Regions from separate parts of the Marinobacter sp. es.042 genome, predicted to be linked through region 3. Evidence: predicted binding sites of a transcription regulator. Region 3 holds the regulator's gene; each other region holds the start of a gene.
The links. The regulator sigma-54, encoded in region 3, starts transcription at its own class of promoters, with help from an activator protein. The targets are predictions, from matches to a motif close to ANTGGCATNNANNTTGCTNT.

Region 1: a site for sigma-54 is predicted at 1,726-1,745, ahead of CFB02_RS09045 (sigma 54-interacting transcriptional regulator). Genes of this name have one in related genera too.
Region 2: a site for sigma-54 is predicted at 2,053-2,072, ahead of CFB02_RS13480 (ammonium transporter). Genes of this name have one in related genera too.
Region 4: a site for sigma-54 is predicted at 1,600-1,619, ahead of flgA (flagellar basal body P-ring formation chaperone FlgA). Genes of this name have one in related genera too.

What each region holds. Positions count from the first base shown of each region.
Region 1 covers NZ_LT897781.1:1,929,703-1,935,529, forward strand. Annotated here, with positions in the region: gene ntrB (nitrate ABC transporter permease) at 1-38, opposite strand, end outside; gene CFB02_RS09040 (ABC transporter substrate-binding protein) at 41-1,462, opposite strand; gene CFB02_RS09045 (sigma 54-interacting transcriptional regulator) at 1,776-3,692, shown strand; gene CFB02_RS09050 (sodium-dependent transporter) at 3,679-5,016, opposite strand; gene CFB02_RS09055 (thiolase family protein) at 5,435-5,827, opposite strand, start outside.
Region 2 covers NZ_LT897781.1:2,876,245-2,882,071, forward strand. Annotated here, with positions in the region: gene CFB02_RS13465 (YkvA family protein) at 1-168, shown strand, start outside; gene pomA (flagellar motor protein PomA) at 238-1,008, shown strand; gene CFB02_RS13475 (flagellar motor protein MotB) at 1,011-1,928, shown strand; gene CFB02_RS13480 (ammonium transporter) at 2,151-3,359, shown strand; gene CFB02_RS13485 (lipocalin-like domain-containing protein) at 3,378-4,457, opposite strand; gene CFB02_RS13490 (FtsX-like permease family protein) at 4,454-5,827, opposite strand, start outside.
Region 3 covers NZ_LT897781.1:544,770-550,596, forward strand. Annotated here, with positions in the region: gene rapZ (RNase adapter RapZ) at 1-694, opposite strand, end outside; gene ptsN (PTS IIA-like nitrogen regulatory protein PtsN) at 723-1,193, opposite strand; gene hpf (ribosome hibernation promoting factor) at 1,281-1,589, opposite strand; gene CFB02_RS02695 (RNA polymerase factor sigma-54) at 1,690-3,216, opposite strand; gene lptB (LPS export ABC transporter ATP-binding protein) at 3,368-4,093, opposite strand; gene lptA (lipopolysaccharide transport periplasmic protein LptA) at 4,071-4,637, opposite strand; gene lptC (LPS export ABC transporter periplasmic protein LptC) at 4,621-5,205, opposite strand; gene CFB02_RS02715 (KdsC family phosphatase) at 5,202-5,750, opposite strand; gene CFB02_RS02720 (KpsF/GutQ family sugar-phosphate isomerase) at 5,774-5,827, opposite strand, start outside.
Region 4 covers NZ_LT897781.1:1,401,192-1,407,018, reverse strand. Annotated here, with positions in the region: gene CFB02_RS06675 (flagella synthesis protein FlgN) at 1-250, opposite strand, end outside; gene flgM (flagellar biosynthesis anti-sigma factor FlgM) at 258-584, opposite strand; gene flgA (flagellar basal body P-ring formation chaperone FlgA) at 758-1,459, opposite strand; gene CFB02_RS06660 (chemotaxis protein CheV) at 1,648-2,577, shown strand; gene CFB02_RS06655 (CheR family methyltransferase) at 2,615-3,442, shown strand; gene CFB02_RS06650 (MFS transporter) at 3,446-4,642, shown strand; gene CFB02_RS06645 (flavin reductase family protein) at 4,642-5,259, shown strand; gene CFB02_RS06640 (LysR family transcriptional regulator) at 5,280-5,827, shown strand, end outside.

The sequences.
Region 1 (5,827 bases), 1.4 Mb from region 3:
ACCGACAGCAGTGCTGCCCGGACGTTCAGGGAAGCCATTGTTACACCCTCCCGATGTCGAAGCTGCGCGCGTACTCTTCTGCACGATCAGAATCGAACGTCTTGCCCATGATGGTATGGGTCTTGTAAGTCTTGTCCGGAGCGGTGTAACCCAGTTCTTCCATGATCTTGCCGGTCTCGCTCGCCAGGTAGACCTGCTCGGCAATGCCTTTGTAGTCCACATCACCCTCGATATAACCCCAGCGCTTCATCTGGGTGAGGATCCACACGCCCATGGAGTGCCACGGGAACGGGTCGAAGTCGATGCGGTCCGGCACGTTTTTCACCTCGCCAAGTCCATCGGCGTAGTAGCCGGTCAGCACCTGCTGAATCACCGGTACCGGTTGGTTCAGGTAGTTCTTCGGCGCAATGGCTTCGGAGATTTCCTTCCGGTTATCCGGATTGTTCGAGTACTGAGTGGCATCGATGATGGCTCGCAGCAGGGCGCCGTAGGTGTTCGGGTTCTGGGTCGCAAACTGCTTGCTGCAGGCAAAGGCGCAGCACGGGTGGCCTTCCCATATGTCTTTGGTCAGCATGTGGATGAAGCCCACCTTTTCCCAAACAGCACGCTGGTTGAACGGATCCGGTGACAGGTAGCCATCGAGGTTACCGGCGCGGAGGTTAGCAACCATCTCGGGTGGCGGAACCACTCGGATCTGCACGTCTTTGTCGGGGTCGATACCGTTCTCGGCCAGGTAGTAGCGCAACAGGAAGTTGTGCATGGAGTACTCGAACGGCACGCCGAATTTGAAGCCTTTCCACTGTTTCGGGTCCCGCTTGTCCTTGTGGTCGACGTGCAGCACGATGGCCTGGCCATTGATGTTCTCAACCGCCGGCATGATGAACGGCTCCGGTGTGGAGCCCGCGCCCATGGTCATGGCCAGGGGCATCGGAGTAAGCATATGTGAGGCGTCGTATTCGCCAGCCAGGGACTTGTCCCGGGCCACCGCCCAACCTGCGGTCTTGGTAACGGTCACATCCAGGCCGTAACGCTCATAAAAGCCCATCGGGTGGGCCATGATGATAGGCGTGGCGCAGGTGATCGGCACAAAACCAACGTTCAGCTTGGTCTTCTCAAGCTTGCCCAGGGATTCCTTTACCGCGGCCTTGGCCTTCTCCATGGGGAACACGCTGCCCAGAACCGCCGCTGCAGTGCCCGCGCCCATCATTTTCATGAAGGCGCGCCGGCTGTGTTCGTTGTGACCAAACACCGAGCGCACCACCGCGCCTTCGATGGCGCGATCCATCATCGCTTCTGAATCCAGATGCTCGTCAGCAACTGCCTGCTGGCCGGCAGAGGGCTTGAGATCAAGGGAAATCGACGGGGTGCTGTCGCCGGGTTTGCACTCGGGGCAGCCGCAGGTCTTGGCATGAATCAGGGACTTGTCACCGTCAAATGGATTTCCAAGGCTTTTCGTAGTCATGGCGCACTCTCCTGGGTTTGGGACCTAAGTTTTGGGTTATTTCTGCACTCTCACGGTGCAACAAAGGTGCGGCTCGGGCCCGATGCTGGAAATGGTCGGGTCGGCTCCACGTTCTGAAATAGGTATCGCAGGGTTTGTGCCAAGTCCGGTTATTTTTTTAACTACCTGTTTTTATGAAAATAAAACTCAAATACCTACAACCAGAACGACTACGAACTTTCGTATTACACGATTTCTCGTAGTCTTTACTGCGATTTTTCGTAGTTGGCACAGGGTTTGTTTTGTTTTCCCGGACTGCCCCTAGGACATCGCCATGAATACCGAAGCCATCAATGCTCCAGAACTTACCGGAAACTGGATCGACCACCTGCCAGAGGCTGCGCTGTTGGTAGATGCAGGCAGGGACCTGATTCTGTCCGCCAACAGTGCCATGGGCCGAATGATCGGCTCCGACCGGCAATCCCTCATCGGAACGCCATGCACCCACCTGTTCACCGACCAGCGACCCCAACTGATTGCCTTCACCGAGGAAACCCTGTTTCGCAGCCATGGCTGGAGCCGCGACTTCTTTCTTCAGCACCGGGACGGCCACAACATGGAACTGGAGATCTCCTCATCCAGAGTTGGCGAGGCGGAAACCCAGAACGTGCTGCTGTTACTGAGGGACAGACGCCAGCTGCGGACCCTTCGGGAACGCCACGATGCCAACCACTACCATCGGGGCGGCCTGCTTGAATGGCGGCGGGTGGAAGAGCTGTTCAAGGACATGGAGCGGGAAAACCAGCTGATTCTTCATGCTGTCGGCGAAGGCATCTACGGGGTGGATGCCGAGGGGCGCGGCACCTTCGCAAACCCCGCCGCCGAGCGCATGCTGGGATGGCGAATTGACGAGCTTATGGGGCGGGTGCTGCATCGCGTGGTGCACCACTCCCATGCCGATGGCAGCCTTTACCCACTCAAGGACTGCCCGATATACGCCGCCTTCCGCGATGCCAGCGTGAAACGCGTGGGCGAAGACTGGTTCTGGCGCAAGGATGGCAGCGGCTTCCCGGTTGAATACACCAGCACGCCGATTCTGGACAACGGGCATCCGGTGGGTGCCGTAGTGGTGTTCCGGGACATATCGGCAAGGCAGGAGGCCCAGAGAGAACTGCAGAAAGCGCTGGAGGAAGTGGAGACCCTTAAACACCGGCTGGAAATGGAGAATGCCTATCTACAGGAGGAGCTCAGCGCCGAGTATCATTTCCACGAAATCTTTGGCCAGAGCGAGGCGATCAAAGCCATCGTGCGACGCATCGGCATGGTGGCGCCCACCGATGCCAACGTTCTGATCACCGGTGAATCCGGCACAGGCAAGGAGCTGATCGCCCGTGCCATCCATCAGTCCAGCAGCCGCAGAGACCGCCCCCTGATTCGGGTGAACTGCGCAGCCATCCCCAAAGACCTGTTCGAGAGCGAGTTCTTCGGCCACATAAAGGGTGCCTTCACCGGCGCCGTCAGCGACCGGGTCGGTCGGTTTGAACTGGCCGATGGCGGCACCCTGTTCCTGGACGAAGTGGGCGAAATTCCACTAGAACTTCAGGGCAAACTGCTCCGGGTTTTGCAGGATCAGCAATTCGAGCGCGTGGGCGAGAACCGCACCCGGGCGGTGGATGTTCGGGTGATTGCCGCCACCAATCGGGACCTGAAATCGGAAGTTCAGGAAAAAACCTTCCGGGAGGATCTCTACTTCCGCCTGAACGTCTTCCCGATTGAATCCGTTCCACTGCGCCGGCGCCTGGAAGACATCCCCATCCTTGCCCAGGAATTTCTTAACCGGGCGTGCCAGAAGTTCAATCGGCCGCTGCTCGCACTGAAAGAGCGCGACGTTGAAACCCTGAAAGCCTACCACTGGCCCGGCAACGTGCGGGAGCTGGAGAACGTCATCGAACGACAGGTGATCACCGCCGACGGCAGGCTGGATCTGGACCTGCCGGGGCCGGAATCCGCGGCCCGGACCACCACAGCAGAAGCGCCCCCGGCACGGCATTACAGCGGCGAATTAATGACGGAACAGGAATTGCGGGAGCTGGAAAAACAGAACCTGACTCGGGCCCTGATTATGAGCAGCGGCCGGGTCTTTGGTGATGACGGCGCGGCCGCCATGCTGGGCATCAAACCAACCACGCTGACCTCGCGCCTGAAAAAGCTGAAGATCGAACCGAGAGAGTTTCAGGTCAGGCCGGAGTAATGCCCACCTGGTTCAGGGCGTAAGTCACGACAATCCAGAGCAGCATCACCAGTGGCAGGTAGCGGCCGACCAGATACATCCGCCATTCCCACCAGCGGCTCTGGGTACCCAGCACTGTCCGTATCTTTTCTGGTGGGATAAACCAGCAGAACATGGCCGCCCCCAAGACGCCGGAGAAGATGATCACATTGCCGCCGGCAACCCGGTCAATCACATCCAGCACCGGATCACCGGCGATGTTCCATTCCAGCGGTGTAAAACTCAACGCCGAAGCCGTACCCAAAACAAGCATGACCAGGGTGACAAGACTGACGGCCTTGCCATTGCTGAGCCGAAACTCCTCCGCCACCGCGGCGATCATCACCTTCAGCCCGGCCAGGCTTGAACTGAATGCCGCCATAAAGAAAAGGCTGAAAAACAGCGTACCGACCCAATAGCCGCCAACCATATCCTCGAACACCCGCGGCATGGTCACAAACGCCAGCTGACTGCCCTCCGTCGGCTCCATACCCAGGCTGAACACAAACGGAAAGATCATCCAGCCCGCCAGCAGCGCCACACTGGTCTCGGTACCTGCAACAATCAGACAGGCCCGGGGCACGTGGGTCTGCCGGGGAATAAAGCTGCCGTAGGTCACGAGGTAGCCCTGGCCAATCGCCAGGGTGTAGAACGCCTGACCGAAGGCAAACGCCCAGAGCTTGCCGTCTGCCAGACGGCTCCAGTCCACCTGGAAAAAGAAATCCTTGGTCTGCTCCCAACCGGGTGTGCGACTGGCGAAGATCACCAGGCCAACCATTACAATGATCAGCACCGGCATCAGAATCTTCGACATCATCTCAATGGCCGTCACATCCTTGGCGAGGATGATAGCCCCCAGCACGGTCACGGCGAAGAAATACCAGAGCGAGTTATACCCGGCGGTAAAATCCCCGAACACCCGGAGATCATCCGTTGCGGCATCCACCGCATACCCCAGTGTCCAGCCGGTAATCACCAGATAATAGCTGGTAATGGCCATGGTGATCAGCACCACAAACCAGCCATAAATCACGCCAAAGCGGTTCACCTGCCGGTAGGTCTGAACCGTACTGCCCTTGGAAAGCCGGCCGGCCGACACTTCCAGAATCATGATGGGCAAAACCACCACAATCAGCGCCAGCAGATAAGCCACCACAAAGGCGCCACCACCGTTCTCCCCCACCATGTACGGAAACCGCCACAGGTTCCCGAGCCCCACAGCCGCTGCGGCCATCGAAGCAACAAACGCAGGCTCGGAACTCCACTGTTTGCGGGATTCCTCAATAAACTCGTGGCGCTTTCGCACGTGGGGTCTTTCTCCAATGCCGGGGAATTTCAATGCATTGAAGGCTAGCAAATCATGGGATTGGCCGCATGACTGATATCAAGTCAGGCTTTCTGGGATGGTGAGACTTCTGCCTTGGGGGATGGCCGGCAGTGGGGGTACCTTTTCTTCTGGGAAAAACAACTCGCTTCGCTCAGACATTTTTTCCCGCCAGAAAAGATACCCCCACCACCGTCCGTCAGAACAACAGTGTTGCTTTCTGTGAAAACAGAAAAGGGGATTTATCGTTCACGATATCGTTGTGGTATCTCGGCGCGGGGTGGCCGGTGAATTTTTCGCCGGAAAAAGGTGTCTGAGCGAAGCGAGTTCTTTTTCCAAGAAAAATTCACCGGCCACCCCGCAGCCCGCCCCCAAACAGGCAGGCTACGTAGAGAAGCTATCAGATCAACTCAATGGCAACAGCAGTCCCCTCGCCACCACCAATACACAGCGAAGCCACACCGCGCTTCAGACCACGCTGCTTCAGGGCATTGATCAGGGTAACGATGATCCGGGAGCCGGAAGAACCGATCGGATGCCCCAGGGCACAGGCGCCACCGTGGACGTTGACCTTGTCAGCCGGCAGTTTCAGCTCATTGATGGCCGCAAGGGTAACCACTGCAAAGGCTTCGTTGATCTCAAAGAGATCCACGTCGTCCACGGTCCAGCCAGCTTTCTTCAGCACCTTCTCGATGGAACCGATGGGCGCAAGGGTGAACTCGGCCGGCAGGCGGGCGTGAGTAGCGTGGGCCACGATGCGGGCCTGGGGCGTCAGGCCTCGGGCGTCGGCTTC
Region 2 (5,827 bases), 1.6 Mb from region 3:
GTGATGAACCCCCTTGATGTGATTCCCGACCTGATTTTCGGATTCGGTCTGGTGGACGACGCGGGCGTTGTTGCGCTGTGCCTGAAGCTGGTGGAGTCCGATATTCACCGCTATGCTGCCTGGAAAGAACAGCAGGAAGAACTGGAAAGAACCCATCAGACGAATTGATTAAATTCTGATCTGAGGGTAATCTCACACCCCTTTCTCAGTCTTGCTCAAACCAAATCTGGAGATACCGTGGATTTCGCCACTCTTATCGGTCTTGTTGGCGCAATTTTGCTCATTGCCTCGGCAGTTATTCTTGGCGTCTCTCCGGCGGTGTTTATCAACCCGGCATCCCTGCTGATCGTTGTTGGCGGCACCCTGCTGGTTGTTCTCGCCAAGTTCAGCTTTGCCCAGTTTTTCGGAGCCTTTAAAGCGGCCGCTCGCGCCTTCAAATTTAAGTTGCCGGAAACCCAGGCAAGCATTGAAGAATTGGTGGATATTGCCAATGTGGCCCGGAAAGAAGGGGTTCTGGGGCTGGAAGACAGAGAGATCAGCAGCCCGTTCCTTGGCCAGGGTATCCAGATGCTGGTGGACGGGCAGGACGGCAAGACCATCAAGGAGCTCCTGAACAAGGAGCGCCTGATGACCCTCGACCACAACCGCTCCGGCGCCAAGGTCTTCACAGCCATGGCGGACGTGGCGCCGGCCATGGGCATGATCGGCACGCTGATCGGTCTGGTTCAGATGCTGTCGAACATGGAAGACCCGAAATCCATCGGCCCGGCCATGGCCGTTGCCCTGCTGACCACGCTTTATGGCGCCATGATTGCCACCATGATTGCCACCCCGATTGCCGACAAGCTCTCTCTGCGCATGACAGAGGAAGCGCGCATGCAATCGCTTTATATTGATGCCCTGGTTGCCATCCAGGAGGGTACCAACCCGCGCATCATCGAGCAGATGCTCTCCAGCTACCTGCCGCCCAAGGAACGTGAAAAAGTGGCTGAACCGGAAGGCGCGTAATCATGGACGAGTTGCCAGAAGAGGAAAAACCGGGAATTCCCGCCTGGGTTGTCACCTTCGCCGATCTCATGTCCCTGCTGATGTGCTTCTTTGTTCTGCTGCTGTCCTTTTCCGAGATCGACGCCCAGAAGTTCAAGCAGATTGCCGGTGAACTGTCCAAAGCCTTTGGCGTCCAGCGGGATGTACCGGCCCTGGAGATCCCGAAGGGCACCAGCCCCATTTTCGACAAGTTTTCGCCGGCGCCGCCAGAGCCCACCGTGGTCAACGAAGTCAAACAGACCACTACGGACGAAGCGCCGGAGCTCCAGACCCTGAAGAGCCCCACCGACATGGCCGTTGAAGCCGCCATGGAGGAACAGATGCAGGAAACCATGGACGATATCCTCAAAGTCCTGGAGCCGGCAATCGCCGATGGGCGCATCAATGTGAGCGAGGATCAGCGGCGAATCGTGATTCGGGTTGAGGAAAAAGGTTCTTTCCCTTCGGGCTCGGCTCAGCTGACCTGGGAATTCGAGGGCCTGCTGCTGGATATGGCGGAGGTGATTGACGACATTCCCGGTGACCTGACGATCGAGGGACACACCGACAACGTGCCTATCCGGACCGACCGTTTTTACAGTAACTGGGACCTCTCCGCCGCCCGTTCAGCCGCCGTTGCCAACGTTCTGGTCGCCCGGGACCAGGTGGAACCCACCCGTCTGTCCGTCACCGGTCTGGCGGATACCGAGCCGCGAGTCCCCAACACCTCTGCTGAGAACCGCGCAAAGAACCGGCGCGTGGAAATCATCATTGATCTCTCCGGCCCGATGCAGGAACAGGAAGTGCGCCTCCGGGAGCTGATCCAGTCCGAATCGGATGATGTCGATTCCAACCTCGGGATCGAATCCGACAGCTCGACACCAAACGAAATCAGTTGGTAAGCGCACTCTAATTTGGTGCGCTGTACGCTAAAACGCACATAATTAGTGCATTATCAGACTGAAAATAGTACCTCGTATTTCTGAAAGCCCCCTCAACTGCCCTTCAGCTCTTGATATGCCTTGTTTTGGAACAGCTCTTGCTTCAGCTGCACCTCAACAATGCACAAGCCAACGTAAACGGCCCGATAGAGGCCGGACACACAACATCAGGAGCGAAAACCCGTGGACATCACGAGTGCAGTACACACCCTGACTGAAAGCGCCAACACGCTGTTCATCCTTGTCGGCGCCATTATGGTGCTGGCCATGCATGCCGGCTTTGCCTTCCTGGAAGTGGGCACCGTTCGCCACAAGAACCAGGTCAATGCCCTGGTCAAGATCATGACCGACTTCGGCATCTCCGCCGTGGCCTACTTCTTTATCGGCTATTACATCGCCTACGGCAGCCATTTCATGAGCGGCGCCGCCGAGCTCACCGCTGCCAACGGCTATGATCTGGTGAAGTTTTTCTTCCTGATGACGTTCGCCGCGGCCATTCCCGCCATCGTGTCCGGCGGTATTGCCGAACGCGCCAAGTTCTACCCGATGCTGATTGCCTCAGGCCTGATTGTCGCCTTTATCTATCCCTTCTTTGAGGGGCTGATCTGGAACGGCAACCATGGTTTCCAGGGCTGGTTGGAGAACCAGTTTGGTGCATCCTTCCACGACTTTGCCGGCTCCGTTGTAGTGCACGCGGTGGGCGGCTGGATCGCCCTGGCGGCCGTATTGGTTCTGGGTGCACGAAATGGGCGCTACCGCAACGGCAAGGTGGTGGCCTTTGCCCCCTCCAACATCCCCTTCCTCGCCCTGGGCGCCTGGATTCTGACCGTCGGCTGGTTTGGCTTCAACGTCATGTCGGCCCAGACCCTGGACGGCATCAGCGGCCTGGTGGCCGTGAACAGCCTGATGGCCATGGTCGGCGGCATCCTCGTCTCCATGCTGCTGGGCCGCAAGGACCCGGGCTTTATCCACAACGGCCCGCTAGCGGGACTGGTGGCGGTATGTGCCGGCTCTGACCTGATGCATCCGGTGGGCGCCCTGGTAACTGGCGGCGTAGCAGGCGCCATCTTCGTTTACCTGTTTGAATGGGCGCAGGCCAAGATCGAACGGCTGGACGATGTTCTGGGTGTCTGGCCCCTGCACGGTGTCTGTGGTGTCTGGGGCGCGATTGCCTGCGGCATTTTCGGCCAGGAAGCGCTGGGAGGCCTTGGCGGCGTCAGCCTGATGTCGCAGATCATCGGCTCAGTGGCCGGCGTGGTTGTGGCCTTTGTCGGCGGCCTGATTGTCTATGGCGCAATCAACGCCATCTCCGGCCTGCGCCTGACCGAAGAGGAAGAGTTCAACGGAGCGGATCTGAGCATCCACCGGATTGGGGCGACCGCGGTCGAGTAACACCGGTCACGGTGCAGTTCACTCGCCGTATCCGGTCAGTTCCATGTAGCCCACGCCACCATGGCTGCCGGATACCGACACCGGGCTCTCCCAGTACGGGTAGAGCCCGTTGTTTCGATAATCCCCCGCTGGCGCAGCCACCTCCAGGTTCAGGCCAAAGTCTGGCACTTCCAGACGCCATGCACTGGGATAACCGTCGCCCTGGGTTAATGGCCTAAGGCTGAGCTGATCGGCGCCAAGAGCGATGGGCTCGCCATCAGCCGGAATCCAGGTTCCGGCACGAAAGCCACCGTCTTCTTCCCTAAGCTGGAAAGCCATCAGTTTGTCGCCCGAATCCAGGTGCAGCGCAAACCAGTCCCAGCCCTGCTGGCCGGATTTCAGAAACTGGCTGCTCCACTCCCGGTCAAACCAACCCTTCCCACTGACGTCCAACGTCTGATCGCCCAGGGTGACCCTGCCGTCGATCTGAAGGTCCACCAGACTGAAATACATGGAACCCTCGCCATCGGCGGATTTGGCGCTGAAACCCTGATCGCCGTGAGCTACCGGCTTTCCGGTGATGCTCAGGGTCAAATCGTAGGACCAGCCATCCGCCGCGACCTGCAGCCGCCATGAACCATGCCCGGGTTCAGCCTCAAGCTGCCAGTCGTCCAGCCACACCGCGATCGGCTCTGCCCGGGCTCCGGCGTGGCCAACGTCGCCCCGGGCCAGCTTCTCTGCGAAGTAGTGCCGGGTATCAAAGCTTACTGCCGCGTGGGCCATCCAGGCCGCTTCAAGGGGCCAGTTATTTGCGTCCGGGGGCTCAGCGTCTGCCGGCCTCGGCTTGATTGCCTGGCGGAACTGGGTCCATTGCAGGCCAAGGGGCTCGCCATCGACCGTCTTCAAATTGGCGGTCAGGTACCACCATTCGATCCGGTGCTGCGGGTGGGGGCCATAATCCTCGGGAAACGACAGCCGGTCTCCCGGCCCTGGCTGTAGAAAGGGCACACCGGATTCGTTATCCGCGATGCCTGCAAGTCCGGCGAACCCTGACTCCTGCTGTGGTTCCGAACACCCTGCCAGAAGCAACAGCAACCAGATGACCATCCAGCGTCTCATCGCTCACCTCCAACCACGGCATTGGCGTTAACCGGCGCAACCGTCGGAGATTTCAGCTGCCGGCTCATCAGGAAGGCGATACTGAGACCGATCAGCATGCTGAGCACACCAAGCTCCAGCCAGAACCCCGGGTAGACGGCCATGGGCAGGGACCAGCCAAACGCAATGGGATTGATCCGATGCACCAGCACCCAGGTCAGCCAGACACCCAGTGGCAGGGCCAGCAAGGCAATGGCACCGGTCAACGACACTGACAACCGGACCAATTGAGCCGACGCCTGCCTTCGTGACAGCCCCCACACCACAAGCAGCCGGAAATACCAGGCACGGGTCGAGAAAAAGACCCAGCCCATCATCAGAAGGGCGATAGCCGCCAGTATCAAGGTCAGGGTGGTCATGGCCCGAGTCAGCAGAAAGGTCTGGTCGAAAATGGCAGAGGCGAGCTCTCCAATCGCCCGGTTGTCCCGGACCGTCAACGCCTCGACCTGCCATACCCCTTTTAATCCATCGGTCACTGCCTCAATGGAGAGATTGCCCGGCGAAACTGACAGGCTCTGGAAGCCGGTTTCGAACTCCACTGGAAGAACCGACGGATGAATCAGGATCTCGCCAGCTGGACGGCCGTAGTCCGGGTAAATGGCCAGTACCGGAAGTTTGAAGGACTGGCTTCCGAAAAGGACCGTCAATGTCTGTCCGACCGCTATATCCTGCCGGCGCGCCAGCTGTTCATTCACCATCACGCCCTGGCCCTGTTGCAGTCGCTGCCAGGGCTGCGGCGCTGATTCAAACAACTCCCAACCGGTCACCAGTGGGCCAACGGGACCGATGGCAAAGACGTCTACCCTGGTTTCTTCCTCATCCTCGCCGCCCGGCAGGGTTGCCCGACCGCGAATGACCCGGTGCCACAGTCCGGAAGCAGAGAGCCCCGGCTGTTCAGCGAGCCAGTCGAGTGCCAGGGCCGCATCTGCTGATTCCGGGACTTCAACGTAATAGTCCGCTTCCAGTCTCTGCGCCAGCCACCGGTCAAACGTGCTTTCAAAAGTCGTAACCAGTGCCTGCACTGCCAGGACCATCGCCATGGCGAACTGCAGGGCTACCAATGGCAAGGCCAGGCGACGAGCCAGCACGGCAAGCTCCCGATGGCGCCAGCGTGCCTGCAGATCCCTGTCGTGGCCGGACCGCCAGTCTGCAAGCGAGGCAATCAGCCTGGGCGCGAGAATTCCCGCAGCCACGAATACCATGGCCACGGCAATGAAAAGCCAGAGAAGATCGGTGACCCAAACCGTCAAGGCGAGGCCTGCGATCAGCACCAACAACACCAGTCCGCCATATCGGCGGCCGCCTCCCACAAGCCCCCGGAAAATTGGCCG
Region 3 (5,827 bases):
GAAATGATTTCAGGTCCTCGATCATCTTCCGGCTTGCCGGTTCTTTTTCCAGAAACTCGATAACCGGCTGATCAGTACCGACATACTTGCGGAGGCTGGTATCCCAGTAGGGGTTGGGCAGGCAGCGGACATCGAAAACGTAGTCGGAATCCAGCGGCACGCCGTGTTTGAAGCCGAATGACTGAAACAGGAGAGCCAGTTCCTGATCTTTTCGACCGACCACACGCTGCTTGATCATGTCCCGCAGCTCGTACATGGACATGCCGGTGGTATTTACGTAAAGATCGGAAAGCTTGGAGAGGGGCTCCAGCAGTTTCTTCTCGCTGGTAATGGCTTCCCGGAGCGAAGTCCTGTCGTCACTCAACGGATGTTTTCTGCGGGTGGCGTGAAAACGCTGCAGAAGCGACTGCTCGTCGGCGTCCAGGAAGATGATTTCAACGGTAACCCCGGTTTCCTGGAGGCGCCGGTAGATCTCCTCGAAATTGGCCAGCTCCCCGGAAAGGTTCCGCGCATCGATACTGACGGCCATCTTGCCCAGTCGACCAGGCCTGGTCTGGCTGGCGGCTTCCCGTGTGAGTGGAAAGAGCAGGCCAATAGGAAGATTGTCGATGCAATAAAACCCGAGGTCCTCCAGCACATGAAGTGCGGTACTCTTGCCCGAACCGGACCTGCCACTGACGATAATCAGCTTCATGACCACCTTACCTCCACTGCAGTGAATATCAGCCGCCCGAGGCGGTCATGCGCTGGTACAGCGTGCTGGCGTCCTCGCATTGCCGGAGGCGATCGCAGAACGACCGCTCGTTGAACTTCTCCGCCAGTTGGCTCAGCAGCTCAAGGTGCTCGCTCGTCGCCTCTTTTGGCACAATCAGGGCAAAGATCAGATCGACTGGCTGATTGTCGATAGCATCGAACTCCACGCTTTCTTCAAGCGTCATCAGCACACCCACCACGTGATCCAGTCCTTCCAGGCGGCAGTGGGGAATGGCAATTCCCTGGCCAATGCCGGTGCTGCCCAGGCGCTCACGGGAAATCAGGTTGTTGAAGAGCTGGGTCTCGCTGAGCGTGTTGTCCTGATGGTTTATTTGCTCGGCAATAAACTCCAGGGCCCGTTTCTTGCTGGACGCAGCTACCCTGCAGAGGGTGAGCTCCGGAGCAAGAATGTTGTCTATGGTCAGGGATGTGTCGCTCATGGATCGACTGCATTTCCGTTAAAAAAAAGGCTGCGACACGTTACTCATGTCGCAGCTCGATTAGATGAAGTGCATGAAAACAGCGCGTTAGCGAGAGCCGTTTCCGTGCATCCGTTCTACATTCTTTTCCTTGTGCTTGAGGATCTGACGGTCGAGCTTGTCGATAAGGGCATCAATGGCCGCGTACATATCCTCGTTTTCTGCCTTTGCGTGAATCTCACCACCTACCACGTGCAATGTGGCTTCCGCAATCTGGCGCACCTTTTCCACTTCCAGGGTCACCTGGCAGTTACTGATGTGGTCAAAGTGACGCTCGAGCTTCTCGAACTTCTCTGAAACGTAATCCTTCAGTGCGGGAGTCAGTTCTACGTGATGGCCTGAAATGTTGAGTTGCATAGGCGTCTCCTGTTGTCATCATGCCGGCTCCCGGGAGCCGGTCTGGGTGCTGGCGCATTGTGCGCCGGCGAATACGGTGTTGCGTCCCGTCCCGGGGTATTCAGACCAGCCGCTTGCGTTCGTTGGACGGCGGAATGTGCATGGCCTCCCGGTACTTGGCAACGGTGCGTCGCGCAACCTTGATACCCTGTTCCCCTAGCATGGCTGCAATTTTACTGTCGCTCAACGGCTTTTTGGGTGTTTCGGCGGCAATCAGCTTCTTGATCATCGCGCGTATGGCCGTGGAAGAGCATTCTCCGCCCTCATCAGTGCTGACATGGCTGGAGAAGAAATATTTCAGTTCGAAAATACCCCGGGGGGTATGCATGTATTTCTGGGTGGTTACCCGTGAAATCGTTGATTCATGCATTTCCACCGCCTGGGCAATGTCCGAGAGAATCAACGGCTTCATTGCTTCCTCGCCGTAATCCAGGAAACCCTGCTGGTGCTCGACAATACGGGTCGCCACTTTCAGCAGGGTCTCATTGCGGCTCTGCAGGCTTTTGATAAACCACTTGGCCTCCTGCAACTGATCGCGGAGGTAGGTGTTGTCTGCACTGCTGTCTGCGCGCCTTATAAGTGAAGCATAGCTGGCATTCACCCGGATGCGCGGTGCAATTTCCGGATTCAGCTCAACACGCCAGCGGCCATTGTGTTTGCGAACGATGACGTCCGGAATCACGTAGTCGGGCTCGGCGCGATCAATCACGTCGCCCGGGCGCGGATTGAGGCCTGTAATCAACGCAAGGACTTCCCTGAGTTGATCTTCTTTCAGGCGGCTGCGACGCAACAGCTGGGCGTAGTCCCGGTTGCCCAGCAGGTTGATGTAGTGGGTGATCACCAGGCGTGCCTGGGCTAGCCAGGGTGTGTCCGGCGGCAGCTGGTTAAGCTGTATCAGCAGGCATTCCTGCAAATCCCGGGCAAACACGCCAGGGGGATCGAAGTGCTGGAGGCGATGCAGGACGGCTTCCACTTCATCCAGTTCAAGGGGGTCTTCTTCGTTCTCGTCCAGCAGCCCGGCGTGGATTTCTTCCAGAGGGCTGGTGAGATAGCCCCGCTCGTCCACGGCGTCCATCAGGGCGTGGGCAATGGCCTGGTCCCGCTCACTCAGGGGAGTCAGGTTGAGCTGCCATTCCAGGTGATCCTGAAGGGTCTCGGTGGGCGAGTTGCGGGTCTCGAAATCGTGATCGTTTTCGTCGTCGTTGCGGGCTGCCGGGGCGGGGGCGGACTGGTAAATGTCATCCCAGGCCGTGTCGACCGGCAGGTCGTCCGGAATGTTATCCGGAATCTCGTTTTCCGACGCCCAGTCCGGACCGTTTTCGGATTCGTCCCAGTCGCTGGACGGTTCTGGCGTGGTCTCCGCAGCAGACTCGGCCGCGTTGGCCTCGCGCTCGTCGCTCTCGGTGGCCGTGTCGGTCTGATCGTCGTCCTCGGATGTCTCCAGCATGGGGTTGGATTCCAATGCCTGCTGGATTTCCTGTTGGAGGTCGAGGGTAGAGAGCTGGAGAAGTCGGATCGCCTGTTGCAGCTGGGGTGTCATGGTCAGGCTCTGACCCAGCTTTAACTGTAAGGAGGCTTTCATAACCATGGTTCAGGATCCGTCACTCATCAGCGCTTTGTGTCATAGGTCTTGAAAAAATCTTTATATGCCGGTTACTTGCCGCGGTTTTTCTTTACCCTAGCAAGTTCTTTGCCGAGTTTACTTGCAACAGATCATCAAAACAATGAGCCATTCACTGTCACAGCCTGAATTCGTCCCCGAGGTAGACTTCCTTGACCTGTTGATTTGCCAGGATCGCATCGGCATTGCCGGAGGCGATGATGTGCCCGCCGGAAACAATGTACGCGTTCTCGCAGATATCGAGAGTCTCGCGCACGTTATGGTCGGTGATCAGCACGCCAATCCCTTTGTCCCGCAGATGCCGGATAATGTGTTTGATGTCGCTGACGGATATAGGGTCAACACCGGCGAAGGGCTCATCCAGCAGGATGAAAGCCGGCTCCATGGCCAGGGCCCGGGCAATTTCCACCCGTCGCCGCTCACCACCGGACAGGGCCATACCAACGCTGTCCCGGATATGGGTGATGTGGAATTCCTCCAGCAGCTCCTCGAGCTTTTTCTGCCGGTCTGCCTTGCTCAGGCCTTGCCGCGTCTCGAGGATCGCCATAATGTTGTCGCGCACAGACAGCTTGCGGAAAACCGAGGCTTCCTGTGGCAGGTAGCCGATGCCCTGACGGGCCCGACCGTGCATCGGCAGCGGCGTAATATCCCGGCTGTCGATGGTGATCCGCCCGTGATCGGCAGGTACCAGCCCCACGATCATGTAGAAACAGGTGGTTTTCCCGGCGCCGTTGGGGCCTAGCAGTCCGACAATTTCCCCGCTTCGGATTTCCAGGGATACATCGATAACCACTTTTTTCTGCTTGTAACTCTTTGCCAGGTTACTGGCTCTCAGAACTGCCATCGGTTTCCTGTTTGTCAGTGCGTCTGTCGGCGCTGCGCGGCTGGATCACCATTTCTACCCGGCCAGTGCCTTCGCCGGTCTCGGCGCCGCCTTCTGCGGTTACAACGCGGCCAGCGGTATCATAGTGAATCACGTCGCCGCGGAACAGGTTGCCATTCTGCTCAATCACCGCTTCCCGTTCAAAGGTCAGCTGGCTGTCGGTGGCAGACCAGGTAATATTCAGGGCGCGGGCGTCGGTTTCACCTTCACCTTCGCGTGCCGGCTGCCTGTACCTTGCGGGGGTTCCGGAAGCTTCGATGCGGCTCAGGCCGTCTTCTGTACGGTACAGGACCACACGCTCCGCGTTCAGGCGGGTGTTGCCCTGTTCAAGCTCCACATCGCCGGTGTAAGTGGCAATGCCCTGGCCATCGTCCAGGCGGGCGTTGTCGGCGGTAACCTTGATCGGGATGTCGGAATCAAGGTCGAAAGCCGCCACCGGGCCAGCCATTGCGACTGTCAGCAGGGCGGCCAGCAGGCTCCGGTATCGGTTAGTTTCCGGTTTCATAGCGTCCTTCCACCTGGGAGTTCAGTTCCAGAATCCGCTCGTCAATCCACGCTTTCATGCCCGTGGCCCGGGTAACTCCGGTAACGTCGCGTATTTCTACGGGTGCGTCGGTATATACCATGCCCCGGTCATTATCCAGCGTCAGTGTTGATGTTGTCAGAGTGGCGTTCCGTTCACCAATACTGCGCTGAATCCGTACATTGTCAGTGAGATAGACCAGGTTCTGGTTCTGGAGCAGACTGCCATTCTCGGCTTCAACAATCCAGGGCAGAACATTGTCGCCGCCATACAGTTCGGCACGGGGAGACTCCATGGTGGCCAGGTTACCTTCTTCAAACTGTTCAATGCGGGGGCTGGAGAACCGGATTTTCAGCTTGCCCGACTCGTCGAATGACGTGTAATTGCCATTGACCACGAAGCCGTCCGGTTCGGCATCGCCCCGCAGTGCGGCTGCCTCATCATCAATGACCGGCGGTTCATCGCTTTGCCAGAGCAAAAAGACCGCGGCCACCACGGTGCCAGCCAGCGCCAGTGTTCGCAGCCAGGGCCGGTCCGGGAGCCAGCTCACGCCTCGAGCTCCAGGTAGGGTGCAAGCGCAGCATCCAGCTTACCATGGGCAGTCAGCAGCAAGTCGCACGCTTCCCGAACCGCGCCCTCGCCACCCCGGGTTCGGGTGCAGTAATCGGCATGTTGCTGCACCAGCCAGTAACCATTGGGCACGGTGATTCCGAGCCCGGCAAACCGGAGCGCAGGCAGGTCTGGCAGGTCATCACCCATATAGGCGATGGCATCAGGGCTGAGATCCATGGTGCTGACCAGTTCCTGCAGGGCCACTTTCTTGTCCTCACGCCCCTGCATGAGATGGGGGATGCCCAGATCCCGCATGCGCTTTTCGGTCAGGGGTGACTTCCGACCGGTAATAACAGCCACAGTAATGCCGGCTGCCATGAGTTGTTTGAGTCCCAGGCCGTCCAGAATGTTGAACGCCTTGAGTTCATCACCGTTGGCGCTGAAGTAAAGCTTGCCATCGCTCATGATGCCGTCTACATCCAGTGCGATCAGTCGGATTTTGGCGGCTTTTTCCAGCAGTGGCTCAGGCCATTGATGCTTCATGTTGAAAAACTCCTCATGGCCCATCAGATGACGCCGGCCCGCAGCAGGTCGTGCATGTTGATGGCGCCGATCAGAGC
Region 4 (5,827 bases), 860 kb from region 3:
CGCTGCGGATAAAGCGGGAAGGCTCGCCACTTTCGGGGCGATATCCCATCTGTACCAGCGTTCGGATTTTCTGTTTGGCGCGTTCGCGGACTGCTCCGAGGAGATCGTTCTTCTCCCTGGTCAGGGCGTCCAGCTGGCGGAGGTCAGAATTTGCAAGGCAGGTCTTTTCCTTGCCGAGAACGTCAGCCAGTGTTTCAAGCTGGCTGATATCCTGGGAAAGAAGGGTCTTCAAATCATCAATTGCGGCCATGGTCTACTCACCCGAAAATGCTTTCATCCATCTCAAGCATTTTCTGGGCCAGCTTCTCGGCGTCAATCTTGTACGTGCCATTTTCAAGGGCGGAACGGATCTGCTCGATGCGGTCGTCATCCATTTCCGGATAATCGCCCAGCTTTTGTTCGAGCTGCTTCAGGTTCTTGGCCTGATTGCTCAGGCTGACGTTCTCACCACGGGCCCCCTGGGCCTGTGTCTTTGCCTGTTCGTTGGATGCCGGCTGGGTATTCTGTGCGCCGGAGCTTTTGTCGGCCGTGGTTCTCTGGGTGTTGACCTGGCCGGGGCCAATTCCATTTAAGTCAACTGACATATCTGTACCTGCTTGCCTGTCGCGCCACGAATGCAGCGCTTACTCGAGTTTATGTCTTCTTAACGGCGGCGCCGCGAAAACCTTTAGTACTTTTAGCACTTTTTTTCATCTGCTTTTACGACCGGTTTTGCGGCATTCACTTGCCGCTCCGGCAAGCCTCTGCCGCACACGGCTCACATCGGAATCTCCACGTGGCCCGGCGCGACAACGCTGGCTCTTATCGTGCGCGATGAGCGCAGGTTCTCAACCAGAACCTGTTCGCCAACGCTGGCGCTTGCCAGGGCTTTGCCCCGGGAACGTACTGAAAATCCGCCGGTTTTGGCGGTGATGATAACATGATCGCCCCGTTCGACCGCATTCGGGGCCGAAAGCATGTCTGGTGTAACGAGCGATCCCGCATTCACTGCGCGCCGCACTTCCATGCCAATCGCCTGTTTCGAGTCCGTAATTACCCCACGTCTGGACGAATTGATTTCAACAGACTGCTTTGCAAGCAGCCCTTCGGTTATTCGCTCTCCACGCGTGAGTGGCCTCGCTGCCACCAGGGCTGGCCCATGGATAGAGACTGAAGCGGTAACAAACATTCGCCATGGACGGGTTCCTTCGCAGGCTACCTGCAACGACGGGCTGGTGCTTTTCCATGGATCACCGCTGAACTCTACATTCAAAGGCTTTTCGCACTCGGCGAGAGCAAGGCGGCTGTCGATGGAACCGGGTTCGAAGGAAACGGTGTAGCCATGTTCGGCCTGTTCAGACGCAAAGCTGTCCAGAAACGCCAGGGTTGCTTTCTGAATCTGTTCGGCCGTCGTTCCCGCCAGGAGCGGTGTGGTCAGTCCAGACATTAGCAGTAGTAGGGCGAAATTCGTGATGCGCATACGTATCAGTTTGTCCTATGCTGTCAACAACAGGGCAGAAAAGCCCGAATCAGGCTAAGGATTCGGCAAAAGTGGCCGTTAAATGAGTTGGCCCACCCCTGATATGACGGGTTTCCGTCGATCAGGCTATTATTCACTGAACAGCAAGATATATGCCGTTGTAATTCCGGCAAGCCAGGAGAATCGAAATGGCAGGGGTTTTGGACAGTGTTAACCAGCGCACTCAGATGGTCGGAAAGAACCGCCTCGAGCTGCTTCTTTTCCGTCTCAGGGGGCGTCAGATCTACGGGATCAACGTGTTCAAGGTGAAAGAGGTTCTGCAGTGTCCGAAGCTGTTCTCCCTGCCCAACAGCCGTCCGGTCGTTCGAGGCGTAGCCCATAGCCGGGGAGAGACTATTCCCATTATCGATCTGAGCATGGCGATTGGCCTGCCCGGTATACCCCAGGAAGCGCTTTCCACCAGCTTCGTCATTATCACTGAATACAATCGCAAAACGCAGGGTTTCCTGGTGAGCGGCGTCGAGCGAATCATGAACATGAATTGGGAAGAAATCCTGCCTCCACCCAAAGGGGCCGGCAAGGATGTCTATCTTACCGCTGTCACGAAAATTGATGATAAGCTTATTGAAATCATTGACGTAGAGAAGATTCTCTCAGAAGTTTCTCCGCTTGGGGAGGACGTAACTGAAGCCGTTCTGAGCAAGAGCGCGGACCGGGTGCCGGGGCATCTGCCCGTGCTGGTGGTCGATGATTCGTCCGTGGCCCGGCGCCAGATACAGCGGTGTCTCACCGCAATTGGCATGGAAGTGGTGCTGAAAAACGACGGCAAGCAGGCTATTGAACATCTGAAGGAAATCACTGCGGACGGTTCCCGGGCCAAGGATCACTTCTCGCTGATCATCTCGGACGTGGAGATGCCCGAAATGGATGGGTACACGCTCGTCACCAAGGTGAAAGAGGACCCGGCGCTTTCGGATATATTTGTTATGCTTCACACCTCACTCAGCGGTGTGTTCAACCAGGCCATGGTAAAGAAGGTCGGGGCCGACGACTTTATGGCAAAGTTCAGTCCGGACGAGCTGGCAGAGCGGGTGATGGAAATCATCGACCAGGGTTGATGGAGCCGCTCAAAGATTCACTCAGAACAGAGACCCAATGAAAGCGGAAATCACGCCACAGGAATATGAAGCCTTCAAATCGTTCCTGCAGGACGCCTGTGGGATTTTACTGGGCGATAATAAACAGTATCTGGTCAAAAGCCGGTTGCGCAGGATTCTTGAAGAGAACAGCCTGAATACCCTGGGTGAACTGCTCGAGCGCCTTAAGCGTTCTGGGCGGGGCGGTCTGAAAGAGACTGTCATCGATGCGATGACAACCAATGAAACCTTGTGGTTCCGTGACAATCACCCTTTCCGGATTCTTCAGGAGAAACTGCTTCCCGAATTCGCAGAGCGCAACTCGATGCAGCCTCTGCGTATCTGGTCTGCGGCCTGCTCAACCGGCCAGGAGCCGTATTCGATTGCCATGATCGTCGAGGAGTTTCGCCGGGCTAGGCCCGGGAAGCTCCGGGATGTAAAGATCACCGCCACGGATATCTCCAAAAGCGTTCTTGATGTGGCTCGCAAGGGCGAGTATGAAATGCTTGCCATTGGGCGGGGGCTCTCGCCAGAGCGCCAGAAACAGTTTTTCACGCCGTCCCTGAACGGTGGCTGGCAGATCAAACCCCAGATCAAGAGCATGGTGGAGTTCAAGGAGTTGAACCTGCTTGAGCGTTATATGCTGGGCAAGTTCGACATTGTGATGTGCCGGAACGTTCTGATCTATTTTTCGGCGGACTTGAAAAAGGACATTCTCACCCGGATGCACGCCACCCTGAACCCGGGCGGCTACCTGGTTCTGGGTGCCTCGGAATCGCTCAACGGCTTGCCCCACCTCTACGAGATGGTGCAGTGCCACCCCGGAATCATCTACAGGAAAAAATAATCCATGCCCCTCAATGTCTGGGTCCTGGTTGCCGCTCAGGCGCTGGCCATGTGCACAGCGCCTTTTATTGTTTTTATAGGCAGCATTCAGGGCAGAATGCTTGCCCCGGCGCCCGAGTACGCAACACTTCCCGTCGGGCTAGTGGTCGTGGGCACCGTTCTGGCTATCAAACCGGCAACCTGGTTAATGGAGCGCATCGGGCGCAAGCGCGTGATGCTGCTGGGTGCCATTATGGGCATTGTGGCCGGTCTTATTGGAGGCCTGGCGTCCTGGACCGGTCTGTTTTCCCTTCTTTGTCTTGCGGCCGTGGTCGGTGGTACGGGGCTTGCGGTGGTTCACCAATATCGGTTTGCGGCCATGGAATCCGTTGCGCCGGGTATGGCGGGTTCTGCTGCAGCTCGCGTGTTGCTGGGTGGTCTGGTGGCAGCCTGGCTCGGGCCGGAAGTTGCGGGTCTGGGCAGCGGCGCGGCGGAGCAATACCCGTTTCTGGTCAGCTGGATTGCGCTGGCGGCCGTCCAGGGTGCGGCTTTGCTGATCCTTTCTATCGGTTACCGGGCAGGGGCTGAGCGCGTCCAGGAATCCCGGCCGGGAGGAGGCCGCCCCCTACGGGAGATTATGGCGAACCCTTTAATCTGGGCTGCCATGAGTGCCGCGGCCATTGGCTATGCGGTGATGAGTTTCATCATGACGGCGACGCCGCTGAGCATGACGGAAATGGCCGGCCATGACCTCGACGATGCCAAGCGGGTGATCCAGCTCCACATAATGGCCATGTATCTTCCGTCGCTGATCAGCGGTTGGCTGACACGCGTAGTAGGCATTCCCTTGATGATGGCAGCGGGCCTGCTGGCCTATCTGGGCTGTATTGTCCTTGCCGCGAGTGGTGTCAGCTTCCACCACTATCTGTCAGCGCTATTGTTGCTCGGCGTTGGCTGGAATTTCCTGTTCGTTGGTGGCACAACGCTGCTACCCCGGGGGTATCGGGATGCCGAACGCTTCCGCGTCCAGGGCCTGAACGACATAATGGTTTTTGGCTCCCAGGCGACCGCGGCGCTGTCTGCCGGCGCAATTCTGAGCTGGCTGGGCTGGGGCGGTCTGGTCATGGTTGCCGTACCTTTCCTGATACTTCATGGGTTATTGATGACTTTGTGGCTGTTGCGCGAACGAACGCCCGAAGCTGCAGTTAACGGGAGAGAGTGATGCTTATAGATTTCGAGGGTATGGATCCGAAAGATGCCTACCACATCCTCACTCAGACAGTGATTCCGAGGCCAGTTGCCTGGGTGCTGAGTGAAAATCCGGATGGGGACTACAATCTGGCGCCATTCTCGTTTTTTACGCCGATCACCAGCAATCCCCCGTTGCTGATGATTTCCGTTGGTAAAAAACCGGCGGAGGGCGTTTCGAAAGACACCCGGGTAAACATTGAAGCGAGAAAGAATTTTGTCGTTCATATCGCTCACCGGGATCTCGCCGCGGCGGTCACAGAATCCTCGCGAACCTTGCCCCATGGCGAATCCGAACTGAAAAATCTTGATCTGGAGCTGGTGGATTTCGAAGGCTCGAGTCTGCCTCGGCTCAAGGACTGCCACGTGGCTTTTGCCTGCGAGCTCTACGACATCAAGGAAATCGGTGCCGGGCCCCAGTCACTGGTATTCGGAAAAGTCACCCGGGTATGGGTATCTGATGATGCAGCCCGTTATGATGACAAGAATCGCCTGACCTTCAATGGCGCTGCGATTGATCCGATCGGCCGTCTCGGGGGAAGTGAATACGTCACCTTCGGTGAAATCCTCAAAATTCCGCGGCCATCCTGAATCGGGGGCAGGGCAAAGGAATGGAACAGCTTAACCTCCGCCATCTCTACTATTTCTGGGTGATCAGCCGGGAAGGTTCGATCGCCCGAGCCAGTGAAGTCCTGGAACTGGCGCCGCAGACCCTCAGTGGCCAGCTTGCCACGTTTGAAGCCTCAGTAGGTGGACGCCTGTTCTCCCGGGAGAGGCGCAAGCTGATCCTGACGGACTTCGGCCGGCTGATCCTCGGCTACGCCGACGACATATTCGCCCTGACCGGTGAGCTAGCCGAAACCCTGCGACTGGATCCTTCCGAGCGCCCGCTGACCCTTAGAGCCGGCGTCTCGGCGTCCATTCACAAACTGATTGCCTACTACCTGCTGCAGCCGGCGATGGCGGGCGAGCGGTCTATCCAGCTTGAATGCCAGACCGGGCGCACCGAAGATCTCGTGCTCAGCCTGAAACGCAAGGAGCTGGATCTGGTTCTGACCGACCGGGTGCCACGGTTGCAGGAGGACGGCAATCTCACGGTACACCCTCTGGCGGGATCCAGCATGAGCCTGTTCGCCGCACCAGAGTTGGCAAGAAAGCT